DNA from 2 places in the Halobacillus salinarum genome. Region 1 is predicted to be linked to the other one. Evidence: riboswitches for the same ligand, from Rfam matches in the RefSeq annotation. Region 1 holds a riboswitch; the other holds the start of a gene.
The links. A riboswitch is a leader RNA that binds a small molecule or an ion and turns the genes downstream of it on or off. The one in region 1 is predicted to bind S-adenosylmethionine.
Positions count from the first base shown of each region.

Region 1 (10,893 bases):
CGCTTCAATGCGATGTAATTCGAGCTGGTTAAACGAGTAATCTACAATAAGCTTTACAGCCTCTGTCGCATAGCCTAATCCATTGTGTTTCTTTGAAATAAAGTATCCGATAAAGGCACTTTGCAGAGAACCTCGAATAACTTGGAACAAGTTAATTGTCCCGACCAGCTTCTCATCGATGGAAGTAAATATTCCAAAATGATACTCGTTATCCCTTTTCATTTCTTCAGCAAATTGGTTAATTAATTCGCGCTGTTTCTCATATGTATAATAATCTTCGCTGCGCATCATGGAGTAGGTTTCAAAAAACTCACGGTTGTCTCTTTGCAGTTCCAGCCTGGAAGAGGCATCGTGCACCTCAAATGGACAAAGGTAAACCCTTTCACCCTTGAGAGGAAATCCTTCTTTTCTCCCCATTCATCATCCACCCCCTCTAGCTACTGCTATTTAATCATATCGTTTACTGTATGAACAGTAAAAACCGTTGCGTCATAAAAAAACTAAAGGAACTTCAAAAAAACAGGGAAGTTCCTTTAGTATCATTTTTTCTCTGCTGTTACGCTGCAATTTTTGCACATTCTTCTGCACATTTGAAGCACAACTCCGCACACTTTTGACAATGTTCATGCTCGTGCTTGTTACATTCCTCTCCACATACCTCGCACATTTGAATACATAAATGAGCGAGTTCAGAAGAAAATGGCGTGCGGCGGGAAAGCGCCTGTTCAAAATAGGAGCACATACCCGCACATTCTCGGTCCAAGCGGATACATTCCTTTAACATTGCGGCATCTTTTTCAAGTAAACATGCGCTGCAGCATTGGTTGCACGCTTCCATACATTCATGCAGAACAGTTATTATGCGATTCATTTCCTGATCCGACATCATAGACGCTCCTTTATTATCCTTTTAGGACTCTTTAACCTCAAGGCATCTTTGGTAAACGCTTATTCTTCTTCCTCCAGCCAAAGTCCTTCCACATGTTTGCGGTCAAGCTGGTTTTTGATCTTCCGGTATTCTTTGGATTTGAATACGATGTCAAAATCATAATCTTCAGGGTATAGTTCTTCAGCCCTGATATGAAGCTTCAATCGTTTATGATTATAGGTAACCTTCTCTCCTTTAATTTGAACGACATAATTCCCTTTTGCATCTGGACCTTTATAAACGATAGCCGTCTCTCCTGTAGATTGGACGATAACATTATCTCCCATTTTAAACGATGCGTCTGTAAGTCGGTTATCTTTTGGTTTTTGTTTGCGGTAGCGGTTTATTGCCGTTTGTTTACGGTATTTCTCTTGCTTTAATTCCTCACGATCTACTGGAAATTCTGTTTTCCCTTTATACGTAATTTCATAAGCTTTCTCTAAAATATCGGGATGTAATCCAAGTTTGTGGGCGATGGCAAACGCCTGACTTTTACCAGATGTATTTTGCATGAGTCTGTAAGTAGGCTTCAGCGTTTCTATATTAAATTCCATCGCTCCGTTCATGAATCCCGGCTTCTCTTCCGCATATTTTTTCATTTCGCTGTAATGCGTGGTGGCTAATATGACAGCCCCTTTTTCTGCTAATTGATCCAGAATAGCAGTGGCAAGCCCCATTCCTTCTCCTGGATCTGTGCCTGATCCGATCTCATCCAGTAATAGTAAGGTACGGTCGTTTGTTTTACGAAGAATATCAATTAAATTGACAAGCCTTGAACTGAAGGTGCTTAAGTTCTCCTCTATGCTTTGGCGGTCGCCGATGTCTACAAACATCTGTTGAAATACAGGAAGCGTCGAACCTTGATCAACAGGAATATGCAGGCCTGACTGCGACATCAAGCAGAAGAGCCCGACTGTTTTTAAAGTTACTGTCTTTCCACCTGTGTTTGGCCCCGTGATCAATAATCCTTGATCTTTTTCGTTCATGTGCAACTGCAGCGGCACGGCTTGTTCTCTTAATAACGGGTGGCGGGCATTCCAAAGTTTCAATCCGGTTCCATCACTTAGGGATGGTGGATTTGCTTTGAGAATCCGGCTGTATTTAGCCTTTGCAAAGATAATATCATAATGCAGCATCGTTTCCATCGCTACATTGAGCTCCTGCTCATAGTCAAGAAGAAAACTGGTCAGTCTATAGAGAATTTGTTCCACTTCCTGTTCTTCACTTAACCGGAGCAGCTGCAGCTCTTCCTGCAGTGCACCCAATTCTGCCGGCTCAATAAATAAAGTAGCTCCGGAAGAAGACTGGTCGATAATCGTTCCTTTAAGCTTCTTTCGATGTTCTCTTTTGATTGGTAAGGTGTAGCGTGCGTTTTTTTCAACCGGACGATTTTCCTGCATATAGCTTTGATACTTTCTTGCTGAAGCTTCCAATCGTTCTTTTTGTTTAGTTTGCTGAATATTGATTTGCTTTCTAATTTTCCCTAAAGCTTTGGTAGCATAATCATCTACTTGACCGTGACGGATTTTATCGGTTACTTCCTCATACAATGGACTCAAATCGGAGATTGAAGATGCATATAAACTGATCGTTGGAGCCAGGTCATGTTTGTCATTCATAAACCGTTTGAGTTTCGTGCAATGGTCAAGAAAAGTAAGGAGCACAGAAAAGTCCCGGGCTCGAATGTACATCCCTTTCTTTCCTTGGTTGAGCATGAGAGTGACGTCTTCTAAACTGTGAATGGGCAGATTTGCACTCACATTTAAAATGGCTTTTGCTTCATCTACTTCTTTATGCCGGCGTAGAATCAATTTTTTATCCGTAGAAGGAGTAAGTCTCTCAATTGCTTCCTTTCCTTCTTTAGTTAACGCATAAGTCGCTGTTTCAGTTAAAATTTCATAAAAGTTTAAAGTTTGATACGTGTTTTCGTTCACTGATTTTCCTCCTGTTTATGAAATGCCTTTTCAGACATCACGTAAGTTTATGATTAAAGACGCAAAAAAAGCCGCGACAAGCTGAATAGCTTTTCGCGGCTGTGGTTGTTGAATGGGTATCTCTGGTTTTCCTGCCAGAGACGTTCTGTTCCACCAGCTCGGAGCATAAAAAAAGGCTATGACTGAGCAGCCATAGCCTGATTTATCCTCGTTTCCAATGCTATGATTATGCTTGTTCTTAACTGTTCCTGAATATAGACAGCACAAAATTGACTTGCACGACGCATGTCAAAAACCATCCAATGTTCAGGACCGTATAAAATTAACGGGGTTAGTTAAGAACAACCACACTCATAATTCATTCTCCTCATGTGAAGAAATTTGGCAGAACAGAATAATTACATTATCATCATAATGAATATTTATTCATAAGTCAATGGTCAAACGCCTGCTGAATCGTCGTGTGCTGTTGTTTAGAAATATTAGCGAACAAAGAGCGCTTCATAATATTCAACGCATTTTCGTTGCCATCGGTCGTTTCTGAGGCAACACAATCACTTGGGACCCATAAGCTGAATTCCCGCATATACGCGTCATTCGCGGTAAACAACACACAGATGTCTCCAGCGATTCCTGTTACGATTAGATTTGACACCTCCAGCTGCTTTAAGAGAATTCCCAATTGAGTACCATAAAATCCAGAATGCTTAGGCTTAATAATAAAATAATCATCGTCTTCAGGGAGGATTTTTTTTATGACCGGCTCCCCCCGCCCTTTTTTACACTCTTCAATAAGTTCCTCTACATTATCCTGCCAGAGGCCGAAGTTATCATTTACATAGATGACAGGCGCACCGAGCTGTTTAGCTTCTGCCTTTAAATTTTGGAGGTTTTCTGTAATTTTAAGCGTGTTGTCAAAGAGATTTTCTCCGCCTTCAAAATTCATTTTGTTCACCATATCGATTATGAGAAGCGCTGTATCCTGTGGCACGATCTTCACCTTCCTTATAGATCCGGACCCGCTGGAACCTGGCGTTTATGTTCTGTTTTGCTATGGAGCTCTTTTAATTTCTTTTCGTCTTCTGTATCCACCTGCTCTCCTTTTAAGAAAGCATCAATGGTATCATAGCTTAGACCCAGCTCTTCTTCATCAGACTGCCCTTCCCAAAGCTCTGCACTAGGCTGTTTATGAAGGACGGAATCAGGTATCCCAAGGGCTTCCCCCATCTGCCTGACTTGTTCTTTACGCATATGAATCAGTGGGACTAAGTCAACGCCTCCATCTCCATATTTCGTAAAATAGCCAGTGTAATCTTCTGCAGCGTTATCAGTACCGATGACTAAATAATTGTAGTTGTTTGCCACTGTGTAGAGAGTGCTCATCCGCAGTCTCGCCTGAAGATTAGCACCGCCGAGCTGTGATTTTGAATCGTTCCAATCTCCTTTTTCTACAAGGCTGTCTTTCACAGCTGAAAACGTTTCTTTATAAGGCTTTGTTAATTCTATTCCAATATAATCTAATCCTGCTTTTTCGACGACAGCAAGCGCATCGCTCTGATCCTCTACTTTTTTATTAATCGGCATCAGAACTCCTAAGGACTGTTCAGGGAAAGCGCGTTTAATGAGAAAGGAAACGACTGCTGAATCAATCCCGCCGCTTACTCCGACGAGTGCACCGTCAGCACCTGCTTCCTTGACTTTACTTTGAAGCCATTTGGTCAGCTGTTCCACTTGTTTTTCCACTTGAAAAAACTCCTTCCTTTTCATCCTATAAAAAGGTATGTTCCTTTTTTTGAAAAATATAAACATAAAGAAAGGTTGAACAACAGGCTGGTAATCTTATTCTCCAAAAACTTTCAGCTGTTTAAGAAGGTTGATTTCGCCAGATGAAACCCAGTAACTTTTAAATTTTTCCTTTTTAATCATAAAATGTCGCTTGAAATCTTACATCCGTACCTGCATCTGATGGCGGATATCACCTTGTCTGCAATCGTATAATCTGTATTCCAAGCCTTTACCTGAAGCTGATCAAACTTCTCCACGATTCTCACTGACTATTGTAAAAGTTTTTTATGAACCCATATCGCAGCAATGGATCCTTCCCCCATGGCCGCGGTTACTAATTCAGAGTGCTCGCCGATATCACCGATGGCCCAAACGTTTTCTACGGTTGTCATTTTCGTTCTGGAATCCGCGAAAATGTGCTGATTTTCTTTCACCTCTGCTCCAATCTGTTTCGCGAGGTCTGAACGAACTTCGTTTCCTCCCATTGCGACAAAAGCCCGCTCCCCTGTTATCACTGTCCCCTCCATCGTCTCTACTTTATGAACATACCCATTTTCTTGGATAAGCGTATTTATTTTTGTTTCATAAAGTTGAATATTCTTCTCTTTTAATTCCTTCTCAAGCTCATGAGGAATGACTTTTCGTCCGTGGTTGATCAATACGATGTCGTTGCTCCAATACTTTAATGTGCAAGCCATTCTTGCCCCTGTTTCTCCCGATCCAATTACGATGGTTTTTTTCTTCGTAATTTCAAAACCATCACAATCCGGACATACATAAACCGATATACCTAAACAATCACGCAATCCCTCAAAGTCAGGAAGGTTATCCTTGATTCCTGTGGCAAGAACAACGGTTTTTGCTTCGTAGGAACATAGGTTCGTTTTTACTAAGAAATGCCTTCCATTTTGATGGACCGATTCAACCGTTTCAAGACAGAATTTCACCCCAAATTGTTCAGCCTGGGCACGTCCCAGTTGTCTCAACTCCATACCGCTGATTCCATCAGGGAAACCTAAAATGTTGTGATAGTTTCTGCATAGAGTTGACCTGCCATCGTTCGAATCGATCGCCAGCACTTTTCGATTGTATCGTCCTAATTGAATGGCGGCCTGTAGACCTGCGATGCCCGCTCCTGCAATAATTGTATCGTACACTTGTCTTTCACTCCTGAAAATTATAGTGTTGGTCCTCTTACTTTGCCTCGACAAGCCCACCTTATTCGCTGGGCAGGAGCTGCCTTTTTAACTTTATAATCCAATTTTTTACGTTTCAAAATCTTTTGAAAATGGATTGACAACTAATTTCTCCCCCGCTATAATTTCTAGCAAGCCAAATTTATAAAGACTCTTATCAAGAGCGGCGGAGGGACTAGGCCCTTTGATGCCCGGCAACCTTTCATTTTTTGAAAAGGTGCCAAATCCTACAGATTACTTAATCTGGAAGATAAGAGGAGGATTTGATGATTATTTCAGTCACTCTTCTTATTTTAAGAAGAGTGACTGTTTTATTTTTTGGAAAGGTGTGGATAGTAATGAAGCGAACTCTAGAAGAAAGATTGCAGGATGGGCCCGTAATCTGCGGTGAGGGCTACTTATTTGAATTGGAACGGAGAGGGTATTTGCAGGCGGGCTCATTTGTCCCAGAAGTGGCACTTGATAATCCACAGGCATTAAAACAGACTTACCGGGATTATATGCTTGCTGGTTCTGATGTGGTGCTGGCTTTTACGTATAACGGGCACCGTGAGAAAATGAGAATTATTGGTAAGGAAGATTTACTTGAGCCGTTGAATAGACAGGCGATCAGGCTGGCCAAGGAAGTAGCGGAAGAACACCCTGAAGAAGAGGCACTGGTTGCCGGGAATATTTCCAATACTAATTTGTTCGACCCTGAAGATGAAGAATCAAAAGCGGCCATTCGAAGTATGTTTCATGAGATGATCAGCTGGTGCAAAGAAGAAGGCGTCGATTTTGTTAACGGGGAAACCTTTTATTACTACGAAGAAGCAAAAATTGCTCTCGAAGAAATTAAGAAGCAAGGACTTCCGGCGGTCATTACCTTTGGCGTGATGGGAGAAAATAAATTACGGGATGGTTATGAGGTAGAAGAAGCTTGCCGCCTCCTTGAACAACAAGGGGCTTTAGTGGTGGGAATGAATTGTTTCCGCGGTCCTGCTACGATGCAGCCTTACATCGAAAGAATTACTCAGGCCGTCGATGGATACGTTGGCGCACTGCCTATTCCATACCGGACAACAGAAGAACATCCGACCTTCTTTAATCTGCCGGACGGCGGCTGTTCCTGCTCCCTTCCAACGGAGACCACTTTCCCGACTTCACTTGATCCATTATACTGCAACAGGTATGAGTTAGCAGAATGGGCAAAAGAAGCGCAGCGTTCCGGGGTGCATTACTATGGTTTATGCTGCGGTGCTTCTCCTAGTATGCTGAGAGAAGTAGCTGAAACGGTAGGAAGAAAAACAGTGAACTCCACCTACTCTCCTGACATGGAGAAACACTTTTTATTTGGCAGTGACAGTACACTGAATCAAACGAATACTGCTTATAAAACCAGAGCTTAATAAGCAGACCACCATAACCTTTTCGTTCTCAGGGTTATGGTGGTGTTATTTTTACATTAACTTTCCTTAGAAGCTCGTGATTCGTATTGTTGAAGTTCGTTTACGGTAACAAACTGGTAGCCTTCCTTGGAAAGCGACTCCAGAATTCCCTGAACAACTTCAAGTTCATTTTTATCATACATTGGGTGGAGCAGAATAATTGAACCAGGCTCTACCTTCTCTTTTACATAATTAAGCTTATCCGGATTTTTGTCAAAATAAGAATCCGGTTCAAGACTCCAAGTAATGGTTTCGATTCCTTGTTTGTTTAAATAATAGGGGAGCCCCGCCAATTTTTTCCCGTTCGGCGGACGAAAATCAATTTCGCCTTCATAACCTGTTTTACGAATCAAGTCATTTGTTCTTTCTATTTCCTTTTTAATAAAACATTGGCTTTTAAAAATCATTCGCTTATGGGTGTACGAGTGATTCCCCAATTGATGCCCCTCTCCTGCGATTTGCCTTCCAAAGTCCATATGCTTTTCCAGTTCATTTCCGATAAGAAAAAAAGTTGCTTTCGCCTTATAGTTGTTCAGCAGTTGCAGAAGAGAATCGGTAAGTTGAGTAGGACCGTCGTCAAACGTCAGGGCGACGACCTTTTCTTCTGTGCTGACTTTACTCGTGATCCCGCCAAAAAGCTGCACGGTTCTCGCATTCATTAAATAATAGGTCCCTGTTGATAAAAATAGGATGCCCATTAGAATTAGGACGATTATTCTTATGCTTCTCATTTCATCGATCCCTTGAAATAATTTTATGTAGTTAGTTTACCATGAGCCTGCTTGCTTAAATGTAAATTCTTCTCACGCTGGGCAGTTTTTCACATATGTTGAAGGTATGGTGAACTGATGGATGGAGGAGAACGATGGAAAATAAATATTTAGATTTATTAGCTTTATTTGGGATCGGTGGCGCTCATCCAGGCGGTCTTGCATTGACGGAGGATTTGTTAAACGAGGAAAAAATCACCCCTGAAACGTATGTGCTCGATATCGGCTGCGGCACCGGCCAGACAGCCTGGCACTTATTTCATACATTTGGCTGCCGGGTAGCTGCAGTCGATCAGCATCCTCTTATGATCGAAAAGACGAAAAAAAGATTTGAAGATCATTTGAGCCGGGTGGATATCATCCAGGGAGACGCTGAGAATCTGGAATTTGACAGTGATTTATTCGACTTAGTTTTATCTGAATCGGTCGTCTCTTTTACATCTATTGAAAAAACTATCGGAGAGTTGTACAGGGTTTTGAAGCCTGGCGGGCATCTCTTGATGATTGAAATGACAGCTGAAAATAAGCTGTCTGATAGTGAAAAGCAAGAAGTACACGATATCTATGGTGTGAAACAGGTGTTTTGTGAGAATGAGTGGAAGGATCTTTTGTATGAAAAAGGGTTCACTTATATAGAAGCAGAAGACATCTCGCTCGCCCATGCAGCCGCGGATCAGCAGGATTACAGTCCTTCAGCGAACATTGGTGTCGAGCATTATGATCTGTGGGTAAAGCATGCCGCCTTTATTTCAAGCGCGGATGTACCAATTGGCTGCCGTGTGTACCGTTGTTATAAATAAGCTTTTTTTAAGAGAAAAGAAGCACAGCGATCACAATGACTACTACACTGACTCCCCAGGCTGCTGTTCCTAGTACAAAGGTTTTCATCCCGGATTCAAATGTAGTTTTCAAGGCTTGTCCTTTTTCAGACTTGTCCATTCGCCTTGCTCTTATAAATGAGCCTAGATTTAAGCCGATCAAAGGAAAAATGAGCTGTAATAAATAATTACCAGTGTCATGGTGAGCGTAATTTGCAGGAAGATCTATAATAAACGGCAGAATAAAGCATAATCCTGCCAATAGGAGAAAGAACGTGGTTCCTATTTGATGTTGCCGGTGCCGCCTTTTTTCTCCCATTTTTTCTTTTTCGTATTCTTTCAATTTTTTCAGACTCTTCGGCCGGTACCCTTTGCCGGTTTGTTCCCGGTACCTCGATACAATGAATGAACCAAGCAAGATTACTCCTATAAGACAGCAAAAAATTGATAAGGGATATTCGTTTGAAAAATACCAGTTGAAAAGAACGATTACGGATAATATTCCTATATTGATCTGTACGAGCTCTACAACCCGCAGCTTCCACAGTTCTTTTTTGCTGAGCATCTTCCACCCCCTAACATCCATATTTTTACATACCCTTTTCCTGCATTATGAAACCTTGTCCATGCAGGCTTGATAATAAACTGCCGGGCTATCCCGACAGTCTGAAGCAGTCATGTACCGCGATTTTAAGCATTATGTCCGCCAATTTTATTGCTTCGTTCAATTGTAATCCCGGAATTCGTGAAGCTGGTAGCCCTGAGTATAGCCGTCGTTCCGAATTTATCGCGGATTCTGTCCATCACTTCCCCTACGTCCTTTTCTTTTGTGCGGTCATTAAAAAAACTCAGTTGGATATCCGCTTCGTCGTTAAGATTGGTGAGTGAAATGTAGACTCTGCGAATTTTACTTTCTCCATCATAAAAGCGCTCAAATAATGTAATTACAGTTTTATACACATCCATTGTACTATTGGTCCGGGTCTGGATAGACATCGACCGGCTGAATCCGCCTCCGGTTTCTTTAGCATAGCCGACACCTAAATGAATCGTCCGCCCCTCCTTATCATCTCTTCTTGCTCTGCGGCAGGCTTCCTCGCACAAGTCTAAAAAGCACGCATAGATTTCTTCTTTTTCATAATCCCTAAGCAGTGTAATGCCGTGACCATAGCTTTTCTGCTCCGTCTTAATAAAACTTCCGGTGACAGGGCTAAGATCAATCCCCCACGCGTGGTAATACAACTGTTCCCCCATAATTCCGTAATGCTTCTGCAAATATTTCAATGGGTGTTTCGCAAGCTGGCCGAGCGTAACAATTCCCATACGGTTTAAATTTCGCGTCATGCGGCGGCCGATTCCCCAGATATCTTCAATCGGAGTAGGCCATAACAGCCGTTCTACATTTTCATAACGGCATACGGCTATACCGTCGTCTGCTTTTTTCGCGTGAATATCCATGACGACTTTCGCTAAAAACTTGTTATCCCCGATCCCAATGGCACATTCGATGCCGAATTGTTCACGGATTTGGTGCTGCAGCAGCCGGGCAGTCTCACGAGGAGGACCGTATAACTTCTGCAAACCAGTAATCGTCACCCATAATTCATCAACGGAATAAACGTGGATCGCCTCTTGAGGTACGTAATTCATAATGGTCTTCGTTATTTCTACAGATACTTCAAGATAGTCGCCCATATGAGCTTCAGCGATCACAAGCTGAGGGTCATCAGGAAGCTCAAAATAGCGGCTGACATTGCTGATGCCATGCTTTTTTTTCAATGCCGGCGAGGCAGCAAGGACAATGCTTCCGCTCCGGCTTGGATCCCCGACGACAGCAAGCAGAGCTGTTTTGGGATCCATCCCGCGCTTAGCACATTCGACACTTGCATAAAAGGAACGCATATCAATGCACAACACATCGTTACGCGGATACATAGAATAATCCATCTCAATTCACCTTCAATACGAACGTTTGTTCTTATTATACACAAGCATTTTCCAATCGTATACATGAAATTTCTAGAAAAAGTCAATT
Region 1 is NZ_CP095073.1:2,456,768-2,467,660, reverse strand. Features, by position in the region: gene MUN89_RS12710 (GNAT family N-acetyltransferase) at 1-417, opposite strand, end outside; gene MUN89_RS12705 (four-helix bundle copper-binding protein) at 557-886, opposite strand; gene MUN89_RS12700 (endonuclease MutS2) at 949-2,862, opposite strand; gene MUN89_RS12695 (cysteine hydrolase family protein) at 3,296-3,853, opposite strand; gene nadE (NAD(+) synthase) at 3,868-4,605, opposite strand; gene MUN89_RS12685 (NAD(P)/FAD-dependent oxidoreductase) at 4,917-5,804, opposite strand; SAM riboswitch class I at 5,995-6,100, shown strand; gene MUN89_RS12680 (homocysteine S-methyltransferase family protein) at 6,182-7,231, shown strand; gene MUN89_RS12675 (polysaccharide deacetylase family protein) at 7,288-8,001, opposite strand; gene MUN89_RS12670 (class I SAM-dependent methyltransferase) at 8,136-8,840, shown strand; gene MUN89_RS12665 (hypothetical protein) at 8,848-9,423, opposite strand; gene MUN89_RS12660 (DNA polymerase IV) at 9,549-10,805, opposite strand.

Region 2 (10,893 bases), 640 kb from region 1:
TGAAACCATTCCAATGTTTTGTAGCGGTCTACAATCAGATCTTCTCCTGCCTGCATAACTAATAGAGGCACGTCAGGAAATTGGTCAATATATAGAAAAGCTTGCTTGATCGCTTTACGGAATTCACGGTACCATCGAATAGATACCCGATCAATGAGAAGAGGGTCTACTTTATATTCTTCGATTAGTTCCGGACTGGTAGTCACTGTTTCCGGTTTAAGCTTTCTTTGTACTCTTAAAGAAGGACAAAGATAATTTAATACATAAGACAGGGCTTCCATGGGCCGGGAAGCCTTAGACAGCAGACCAGCTGCTGGAGAGGAAAGAATGACGCCGGATACGGAAGGCTTTAATTCTTCCATTGCACGGATTACGGCTGTCCCTCCCATGCTGTGTCCTAATAAAAATAACGGCAGATTTTCTTCTGCATCAAATAACCAAGCTTTTATCGTTTGTATGTAATCATCAAAGCTTTTGATATGGCCTTTTCTGCCTTTAAAAGAACCCTGGCCGGGCAAATCGCCATAAATGACGTGAAAACCGTCCGCTTGAAACTGTTTAGCCAGTTGGTCGTACCTCCCAGAATGTTCAAAAGCACCATGAACAATAATGATCGTTCCCACTGGCTCCATAGCTATCAATTTTTTCATCCGTTTCTTCCCCTTAAACCAAAACTAAATTTGCTATACTGTACATAGTCATATTATAAGGGGGATTATCATGATTTGCGAATATAAAGGAAAAATTCCTTCTATTGATCCGACCGTTTTTGTCGCTCAAGATGCTGTGCTTACTGGAGACATCACAGTTGGTGAAAAATCCAGTATATGGTTTAAAACGGTCATTCGGGGTGATGTTGCTCCTGTGAAAATCGGCAGTGAAGTCAACATTCAGGATTTGAGCCTGCTTCATCAAAGCCCGAATCAACCTCTGATTATAGAAGACGGCGTCACTGTCGGCCACCAGGTTACACTGCACTCAGCTCACGTAAAAAGGAATGCTTTGATAGGAATGGGATCTATTATCCTGGATGGAGCAGAAATAGGAGCGAATTCTTTTATCGGTGCTGGAAGCCTCGTTCCTCCTGGTAAAGTCATCCCTGATCATTGCCTTGCCTTTGGAAGGCCCGCTAAAGTCGTCCGCTCTTTAAATAATGAAGACTACAAAGAACTGGATCGCATTCGAGCAACCTACGTTGAAAAAGGCCAATATTACAAAGAATTGCTGAATAAGTGAGTGTTAGAATGATTTATGGATTGTTTTCTTTTACGATTATTTGCGGTATGATGTTAGCCCTTTATTCTTCACGACTTCCTTTATCGTTAAAAAAGCAGGCCCGGGTATTCAGCTGTCTATTTTTGTTAGCCGGCCTGGCACTTTTACTAGTGCTTGTGAACAAGCATCACTGGCTTGCAAAAGGAAAAGAATTCTACACCACATTTATCACGGATACAGAAGTTTCACAAGGACGAACTGAACTGGCCTTAAAGATGAGCAATAAAGGAAGTATCCTTCCTTCTGTGAAGCTTTCGGTACCTATGATTGAACAATACCCCGAATTGCCAAGAGGCTGTGAAGTAACAAGCCTGGCCATGCTTTTTCACTTCTCCGGAAATAAAATAGATAAACTGAAGCTGGCCAGTGAAATCAAAAAAAATACAGCTTCCTTAAAAACTATCGATGGAAAAGTCTATTACGGCGACCCTAATGAAGGCTTTGTCGGAGATATGTATTCGTTGAACAATCCGGGGCTTGGGGTTTATCATAAACCGATAATGGAGCTTACTCAAGAGTACTTCGATGAACGAGCCGTTGATTTTACCGGACAGGACTTTTCCCAAATCCTGCAATATGTGAATGATGGACTTCCTATCTGGGTGATTATTAACTCTGATTACGATAAACTTTCCGACCGCTACTTTGAGACATGGCATACCTCCGGGGGAAAAATACAAGTTACCCGGAAGGAGCATTCAGTTGTTGTAACAGGCTATGACCGTGAGTATATTTATTTTAACGATCCATTAAACATAACAAAAAAAGCACCCATTAACAGCTTCAGAGAAGCCTGGGTGCAGATGGGGAAGCAGGCGATTACGATTTTGAAGCCGTAAGCTTGCTTCTCGTCTTATCTTCATTTTGCAAGTCCTCAAGTGGAAACTTACGTTCTACATAGATTTGGTGCCAGAGCATAAACATTAATACCGTCCAGATTTTCCGGCTGTAATCCGCTTTTCCTTGAGCATGAGCATCCAGCAGGCTGAGAACATAATTCTTATCAATTAAGTAACTCGTCTCGCTTTCTTTGATTAACACTTTCGCCCAATCGTGAAGCTCTTCCTTGAGCCAGTGCCTGATAGGTACAGGAAAACCTAATTTTTTCCGATCAAGTACATGGTCTGGAATAATACCACGTGACGCCTGCCTCAATATATGTTTAGTCGTTCCCTCTGCAATTTTCATATCCACAGGAATACCGCTCGCCACGTTAAATACTTCCTTATCTAAAAAAGGCACGCGTAATTCAAGTGAATGAGCCATCGTCATTTTATCAGCTTTAAGAAGAATGTCTCCACGCATCCATGTATGAATGTCAATGTACTGCATCTGGTTGACGAGATCATAAGTATGAACGTTTTCATAAAGAGATTTCGTTATCTCCTTATAAGGAAGGTCCTGACGGTAATCTTTCATCAACGCTTCTTTCTCAGCTTCCTCAAACATTTTCGCATTCCCAATATACCTTTCCTTCAAAGGCGTGGTGCCTCTTTGCAGAAAGCTCTTCCCTTTTACACCTTCTGGGAGAACATCTGCCACACGTCCAATCATTTTCTGCAAGGAAGCAGGGATATGCTGAAAAGCTTTTAAAGATTCCGGTTCCCTGTAAATATTGTACCCGCCAAACAACTCATCGCTTCCTTCTCCTGAAAGCACAACGGTTACATGCTTTCTCGCTTCCCTTGCTACAAAGTATAAAGGAACACAAGCCGGATCTGCGAGAGGGTCATCCATGTGGTACATGATTTTTGGCAGCTTCTGGACATATTCTTCCGGTGATATGATATAAGAGATATTTTCCACATCCAGCTTCTCCGCTGTTTCTTTTGCCACATCCACTTCTGAATAGCCTTCTCTTTCAAACCCAACAGAAAAGGTCTTAATATTAGGATTAAACTGTTTAGCCATGGCTACAATAATAGTAGAATCAATGCCGCCGGATAAAAACGAACCTACAGGTACGTCACTGCGCATATGCTTTTTGACTGAATCAAACATGACATCCTGAATAGACGTAATCCAGTCCGTCTTACTCATGAGCTTCGGCTGAAACGTAGCATGGAAGTAGCGGTGGAAAGAGATTGGCTTTTCCGGTTTTTTGATAAAGTAATGACCGGGTTGAACTTTTTGAATGCCTTCGGTCAAAGTCATAGGCTCAGGAACAAATTGATAACTTAAATAATGCTGAAGAGCATCTGTACTTACTACTTCATTCTGCCTGGCCACAGTAATACTTTTCTTTTCAGAAGCAAAAAAGATGCCTTCTTCTTCTTCCGAATAAAAAAGCGGCTTTATACCAAATGGATCTCTAGCACCGTACAGTGTCTCCTCATGCTTGTCCCATATTAAGATGGCAAACATGCCGCGAAGTTCCTTAAAAGCCTCTTCTCTTTTCTCATGAAACAGGGCAATGATCACTTCTGTATCAGATTCTGTTGAGAACTGAGCCCCTTGTTTTTTCAACTCATCCCGTAATTCGACATAATTATAGATTTCACCGTTAAATACCATCCAATAACGGTCATTTTCATAGCTTAGCGGCTGATGCCCGCTTTCAATATCAATAATGCTTAATCTTCTGAAGCCAAAAGATATATAATCATCGTGAAAAAACCCTTCGTCATCAGGGCCGCGATGAGTAATAACATCATTACGATATTTGAACGTCGCTTGTTGTTCATCATTAGGCAGCGCTGGAAGATCTCTAATCATTCCAATAAAACCACACATAGACGTTCCTCACTTTCTTTTTGCAGTCTAAACTTACGAGATAAAATTATATCATAAAACCTATAAGGCTTCGAGAGCCTTTCTTGGTCATTTTATGTAATATTTCATAAAAAAAACATCGTTCCTGATATTTCTTCAAGAACGATGTAACACTTATTGTTCTAAGAGACTTTTTAACTCCATCGCTTTGTCTGTTTTTTCCCACGGGAATTCTACATCAGTGCGTCCAAAATGACCATAGGCAGCAGTCTGGCGATAAATCGGTCTGCGTAAATCAAGCATCTTTATAATTCCAGCTGGCCTCAAGTCAAATAAATCCCGAACAGCCTTAACTAGTTTTTCCTCGGAGACTTTCCCCGTTCCATTTGTGTTGATGGAAATCGAAACAGGCTGTGCCACTCCAATGGCATAAGCAAGCTGCACTTCACAAGACTCCGCTAAACCGGCTGCTACGATATTTTTAGCCACATAACGAGCAGCATAAGCCGCTGAACGGTCCACTTTCGTGGCGTCCTTCCCACTGAAGGCACCGCCTCCATGGCGGGCGTATCCGCCATATGTGTCTACGATAATCTTCCGGCCTGTAAGTCCTGCATCCCCTTGTGGTCCTCCAATGACAAAACGACCGGTAGGATTAATGAAATATTTTGTTTCCTTATCAATGAACTCTGTTGGAACTACTGGTTCAATAACAAACTTTTTCAAGTCCTTTTTTATTTGCTCCAGTGTGACTTCCTCAGCATGCTGAGTTGAAATAACGATCGTATCCACTCGAACCGGCTGATCATTGTCATCATACTCAATCGTTACCTGTGTTTTTCCGTCTGGACGCAAATAAGCAAGAGTTCCATCGTTCCTGACATCAGCTAAACGCTTCGAGAGCTTGTGGGCAAGCGAGATTGGAAGAGGCATCAGTTCTTTCGTTTCATTATTGGCATAACCGAACATTAACCCCTGGTCTCCGGCACCAATCGATTCAATTTCTTCATCGCTCATCTGACCTTCACGCGCTTCATAAGCTACGTCTACGCCTCCAGCAATATCAGGTGACTGTTCGTCAATAGCAGTAAGTACCGCACAAGTATCTGCATCAAATCCATATTTAGCACGGGTATAGCCGATGTCCTTAATAGTCTGGCGGACAATGGCTGGTATATCAACATAAGTATTTGTACTGATTTCTCCCGAGACGAGTACAAGTCCAGTAGTAACTGTTGTTTCACAAGCTACCCTTGCATTCGGGTCATTTTTTAAAATCTCGTCCAAAATGGCATCAGAAATCTGGTCACAGATTTTATCAGGATGACCTTCCGTAACAGATTCAGATGTAAACAAACGACGATTGGCAGACATTCTCAAAAACTCCTCCTTCTTTCCATGCACAAATTATTAGACGGAACTCTTTCCAGGATATTGATCATTAAGATCTTCACTATATGGAGATTATAGTATCCAAACCATAATCGGATGATTTGAGTAGGTTACAGCTGTAAACAGCTTAGACAGATATTTCCTTATAAAAAGAAAAAACCCTTCCTTACTCGAGGAAAGGGGGTGCTTCCTTTCGCTCTTATCGTCCAAGGAGGTTTTACGTACTCCTTGCTTCAGGTTAGCACCGTGTCAAGATTGACGGGTTGCCGGGTTTCAAAGGGCCTGTCCCTCCACCGACTCTGGATAAGAGAGTTTCCGTTCGAAATTATCGTAACGAAATCCCTTAGTATTGTCAATTAAATGGCTGCAGACTAAGCCATATCTTCCATTAATAGATCCTTTGACATTATGAAAGAAAATTCCCTTACCAAGAACCAAATGACTGCACATTGTTACCACTAAGTTTTATAATCACCATATGAAGCATGCCCGTAAACGTTTGACTTTTTATAAGCACGATCTTTATGTAATCTTTTCATTCCGGGGTCATGTATAATCCCCTGATGCAGATGAATAGTAAACGAAATAATGTCGTTCACATAAGTTAAAGTAAGAAGGAGTTCGGGATGTTTTTATGGATGACTTTCCTTTGTTGATTAGAAGGAAAATTACTCTCAGTTTTTTATAAAATAGCGTGGACTATTAAACACAATGTGTTATACTAATTAACAAATTACAGCATCTGTTCTATTGAAATATTTTACGAAAAGGCGGGTAAACATATGAGTGCCATTAATCAAATGTCTGACTTAAACCAATTATTAACCGAAGAGCATGTTAAGCATCAATTGTCTGTACCACAGCTGGTTGAAAAAATCCTTGCTCGTCATGAAGGCAATCTTACAGATAAAGGTGCCATACAAGCGACTACCGGAGCCTATACAGGGAGATCTCCTAAAGATAAATTCATTGTTAAAGACCATCAATCTGAAGGGAAAGTTGACTGGGGTTCCGTAAACCAGCCGATTGATGAAGAAACGTTTATTACACTTTACCATAAAGTACTTAGATACTTAAAAGCTCGTGAAGAATTGTACGTTTTCAAAGGATTTGCTGGTGCTGATAATAGTTACCGCCTTCCAATTCAAGTCATTAATGAATTTGCCTGGCATAATCTATTTTCACGACAGATGTTCATTCCGGCTACAAAGGAAGAGACGCTGAATCATGAAGCGGAGTTCACAGTTATTTCTGCTCCAACATTTAAAGCGATTCCAAATGTAGATGGTACGAATTCAGAAGCATTCATCATGATCTCCTTTAAGCACCGCATTGTACTTATCGGCGGTACAGAGTACGCAGGAGAAATTAAGAAATCCATTTTTTCTGTTATGAATTATATTCTTCCACAAAAAAACGTCCTTCCCATGCATTGTTCAGCCAACATCGGCTTAGAAGGGGATGTTGCACTCTTTTTCGGGCTATCCGGAACAGGGAAAACCACCTTATCTGCTGATGCAGACCGCCGTTTAATCGGGGATGACGAACATGCATGGTCAAACTATGGCGTTTTTAATATTGAAGGTGGATGTTATGCGAAATGCATTAATCTGTCCAAAGAAAAAGAGCCGCAGATTTTTGAAGCCATTCATTTCGGTGCCGTTTTGGAAAACGTTATTTTAAATGAACATACGAAAACCCCTGATTATAATGATACGTCACTAACTGAAAACACGAGAGCCGCTTATCCGCTCGACCACATAAAAAATACTGTGCAGCCAAGCGTAGCAGGACACCCGAACACGATCATATTTCTAACGGCTGATGCAACTGGAGTACTGCCGCCGATCAGCAAATTGACAAAGGAACAGGCTATGTATCATTTCTTAAGCGGCTATACGAGCAAGCTGGCAGGAACAGAAAGAGGAATCACGTCCCCTCAAGCTACATTTTCCGCTTGTTTTGGATCTCCATTTCTGCCGCTTCCGCCAGCTACTTATGCAGAAATGCTTGGAGAAAAGATCGATCAATTCAACGCCGAAGTATTTTTAGTTAATACAGGGTGGACCGGAGGAGCTTTTGGAAAAGGACAAAGAATGAACCTTTCCCACACCCGCTCCATGGTTCATGCTGCATTGGAGGGTGAATTGAAATCCACAGAAACCTATAAAGACCCTGTTTTTGGATTAAGTATTCCTACACAGTGTCCAGGAGTCCCGGACGAAGTATTAATTCCTAGAAAAACCTGGGATGATCCCGATGCTTACGACGAGCAAGCGAAACAGCTTGCCGAAAAATTTCACAACAATTTCTTAAAGTTTAAACACGCGCCGCCTGAAATTAAACAGGCAGGTCCCGTCTATGGAAGACGGTAATTAACGCTCCTCATCTCCTCAAATATATAAAAAAAACGGGTTGTACTTAAAAGTACAACCCGTTTTTTTATTTTCCTACACTTCTTTGGCAAAATATTTCTTAATATACGTTAAACAACTCGGAAGGACTTCATCTTTCATCATAAAACTGAACCGTTCGTTTGACACTAGTTTTTCCGGAAACCTTTCAAATAGCACCGGTCCATAAGTTTCAAAGTAATGATCCTGGTCTGCTAAGGAAGAAATGATAGCAAAATAAACATTCTTAATAATTGTGCCGCCTTTGCCTGCTACATAATACTGTCCGACATAGGTAAGTTCTTCTACCATGCCTCCCGTTTCTTCTTTAACCTCTCTTACAGCCGCCTCTTCCGGTGTTTCTCCTTCTTCCACTTTTCCTCCGGGAAATTCAAATCCACGATCTTTATGTTTGGTTAATAACCATTTGTTTTGATAACGGCATATGACCCAGACATGCTTTGGATATTTAGAAAAAGGATGATCTTCAAATGATAATGTTACTTCATTGCGATAATAATCGTTAAATGTCTTCATGTATGATCCTCTGCCTTTTATTGCTAGTTACTCGCTACCAGCTTTATGTTCAAGTAACTCTTGAAATTCCACGCTCTTTAAATCGTACCATAAGGAGGTTTAATTACAAACCGTTCCTTACGAGTACAATCGTAAACCAGCTGTCCTATACTCTTAGTATTCCTGTCTATTATTGCCCATAAACCTGAAAGGCGTATATTGGAGGCACTGAAACTTTTTTCCTTCCCGTTCGTAATGCATAGTAGTAAGCCAAAAAAGGAGGAGACCAATGAAGAAACAATCATTCCTCATAGCTTCCCTGCTGATTATGACTTTACTCATGACCGCCTGTGCGAGCACAGAGGGAGCAAAGGTAGCGGAAATTTACCAAAAGTCCCTGGACGCAAGCAAACAACTGGAGAGCTTTAGTATGAAAATGGAGTCCGTTCAGCATGTAAGTACCGGAGACCTCTCATCTGAATCGGCTGAAGAAACAAGGATGCCCGGGGTATTCCTATGAAAACATCCATAGAGGCAAAAGTACACGCTGACCCACTGGCTTACCATCAAACCGTCCAAACCATGGGACAATCGATCGAACAATACTACACAACTGATGGATTTTTCATTTCCCAGCCAGGATCGAATCAATGGGTAAAAGCCCCGGATAACATGGTGGAAAAAATGAGCCAGATTACTGCTGCTGACCAGATGCCTGCAAAACAATTGAGCAAGCTTAAAGACTATGTAGATGACTTTAACTTAGAGGAAAAAGAAGGAAATTATATTCTTACCTTTCATTCCAAAGGAGAGGACGTTCAAGAACTCATTAAGAATACGATGAAGGAAAACTTTCCTGAAGCTAAACTTCCAAAGGACCTTTTTAAAAAACTGACGATTAATGACGTTACTTACCGTTACACCATTAATAAGGAATCTTATTATCCCAAAGCGATAGATATAGAAATGAATTTTTCAATAGATAACGGTGGTCAGAAAACCTCAGTGAAGCAGACGCTTTCAGGTACTTACAGTGACTACAATGAATTAGGGAACATTACAGTTCCGAAAGAAATTAAAAGTTCGGCAGGAGAGATAAAAAACAGGTGAATTTATTACAAAGATCGCATGAATTTAGTAAAACTTAAACCAAATGCTATTACAGTCCTAGTAGAAAACGCATTATTCCGATCATAGCCTAAAAAACATGGGTTCTCTTCTTTAAAAAAGCCGCTCTCAGAAAGGCGGCTTTTTCTTATTCATCCAAATCCTTTAATACATCCATTTCTTCAATTTGTTTCTTTGTTCCTTCATCTCCCAGCTCATAAATCATTCGAAAAGCTGCAGCCATCCCTTCATCGTACTCATCATTTGCTTGATCATAATGATAAGGTTCTGCAGGCACATGAGCCCTGAAAAATGAACGCACGTCTGAGTTATAAATTTCATTAAATACTTCGCGAAGCTTTAGGGCTTCGTCTTCTGTCGCGTAAATTGCAAAGTCATCGTTGTTGGCGTCGTGGTTCACTGAAATTTCTCTTGTCCCAAGGTTAATGTTATATTTTTTCTTTTCCATCATCAGCCCTCCTGCGTATAGTTTGAGCAAGAGCGGCTGTACCTATCCGATAAAATAAGAAAGACACACTTTAATAAAGATTCATTTGTTTCTCATACTTGTTTATCGTCACTTCTTCTAAATAGTTCTCATCCACCTCTACTCCAATTCCTAGCTGATCAGGCACTTCCATCTTCCCCCATGAATCGTAAGCGGAGGCACAACTAAATCCTTAAAAAAATACCGCTCTGAACTTGAAAGGTCACCAGGAACAGTGAAATTGGCAAGCGAAGCTAAAGCTAAATTGTGTGCTTTAGATATTCCCGACTCCACCATCCCGCCACACCACACAGGGATATCATTGTCCATGCAATAATTATGAATATCCATGGACGTGCTTAACCCACCGACGCGACTGATCTTTATGTTGATCATTTGACAGCTTTTTAAACGGACCGCCTGTTTCGCGTCATGGAGGGACATAACCGATTCATCAAGACAGACAGGGGTTTTCATGCGCTTTTGAAGCTCTGAATGAAGGTAGAAATCACCAGCCGGAAAAGGTTGTTCAAGCATCAATAATCCTAACTCGTCCAGCGAAGCTAGATAGGATAAGTCCTCTTCGTTATAAGCACCGTTGGCATCAATCATTAACTGCACTTCGGAATCAAGCTCTTTTACTGCAGCGACTGCTTCTTTTTCTTTTCCTTTTTCTACCTTCAACTTATACCTTTCGTATCCCTGCTCTTTAAACAGGGGAAGCTTTTCTCTAAAATTTTCAGATAAGTTGATCACTGCCCCCGCTTTAACAAAGCTTCTGCTGCCGCCTAAAAGTTCTTTTAAACTTTTTTTCCTCTGTTTGGCAAATAGATCCCAGTAAGCAGCTTCAAGTCCAGCTTTTGCCATTTGATGACCTTGGATATGTGAAAATTCCGAAGAAAACTCGCTTGGATGTGAAAGTTTAGTTAATGAATCTTGTTCGAGCAGAAAATCTTTTAAAATATGCCAGGCCGTATCTATGGTTTCAGACGTATAGAACGGGCCGGGAAA
Region 2 is NZ_CP095073.1:1,818,984-1,829,876, reverse strand. Features, by position in the region: gene MUN89_RS09330 (alpha/beta hydrolase) at 1-650, opposite strand, end outside; gene MUN89_RS09325 (gamma carbonic anhydrase) at 718-1,236, shown strand; gene MUN89_RS09320 (C39 family peptidase) at 1,233-2,114, shown strand; gene asnB (asparagine synthase (glutamine-hydrolyzing)) at 2,095-4,008, opposite strand; gene metK (methionine adenosyltransferase) at 4,162-5,361, opposite strand; SAM riboswitch class I at 5,576-5,689, opposite strand; gene pckA (phosphoenolpyruvate carboxykinase (ATP)) at 6,162-7,754, shown strand; gene ytkD (RNA deprotection pyrophosphohydrolase) at 7,830-8,309, opposite strand; gene MUN89_RS09295 (DUF6612 family protein) at 8,578-8,808, shown strand; gene MUN89_RS09290 (DUF6612 family protein) at 8,805-9,398, shown strand; gene MUN89_RS09285 (hydrolase) at 9,544-9,867, opposite strand; gene menC (o-succinylbenzoate synthase) at 10,015-10,893, opposite strand, start outside.
Region 2: another riboswitch for S-adenosylmethionine. It lies ahead of metK (methionine adenosyltransferase); the one in region 1 lies ahead of MUN89_RS12680 (homocysteine S-methyltransferase family protein).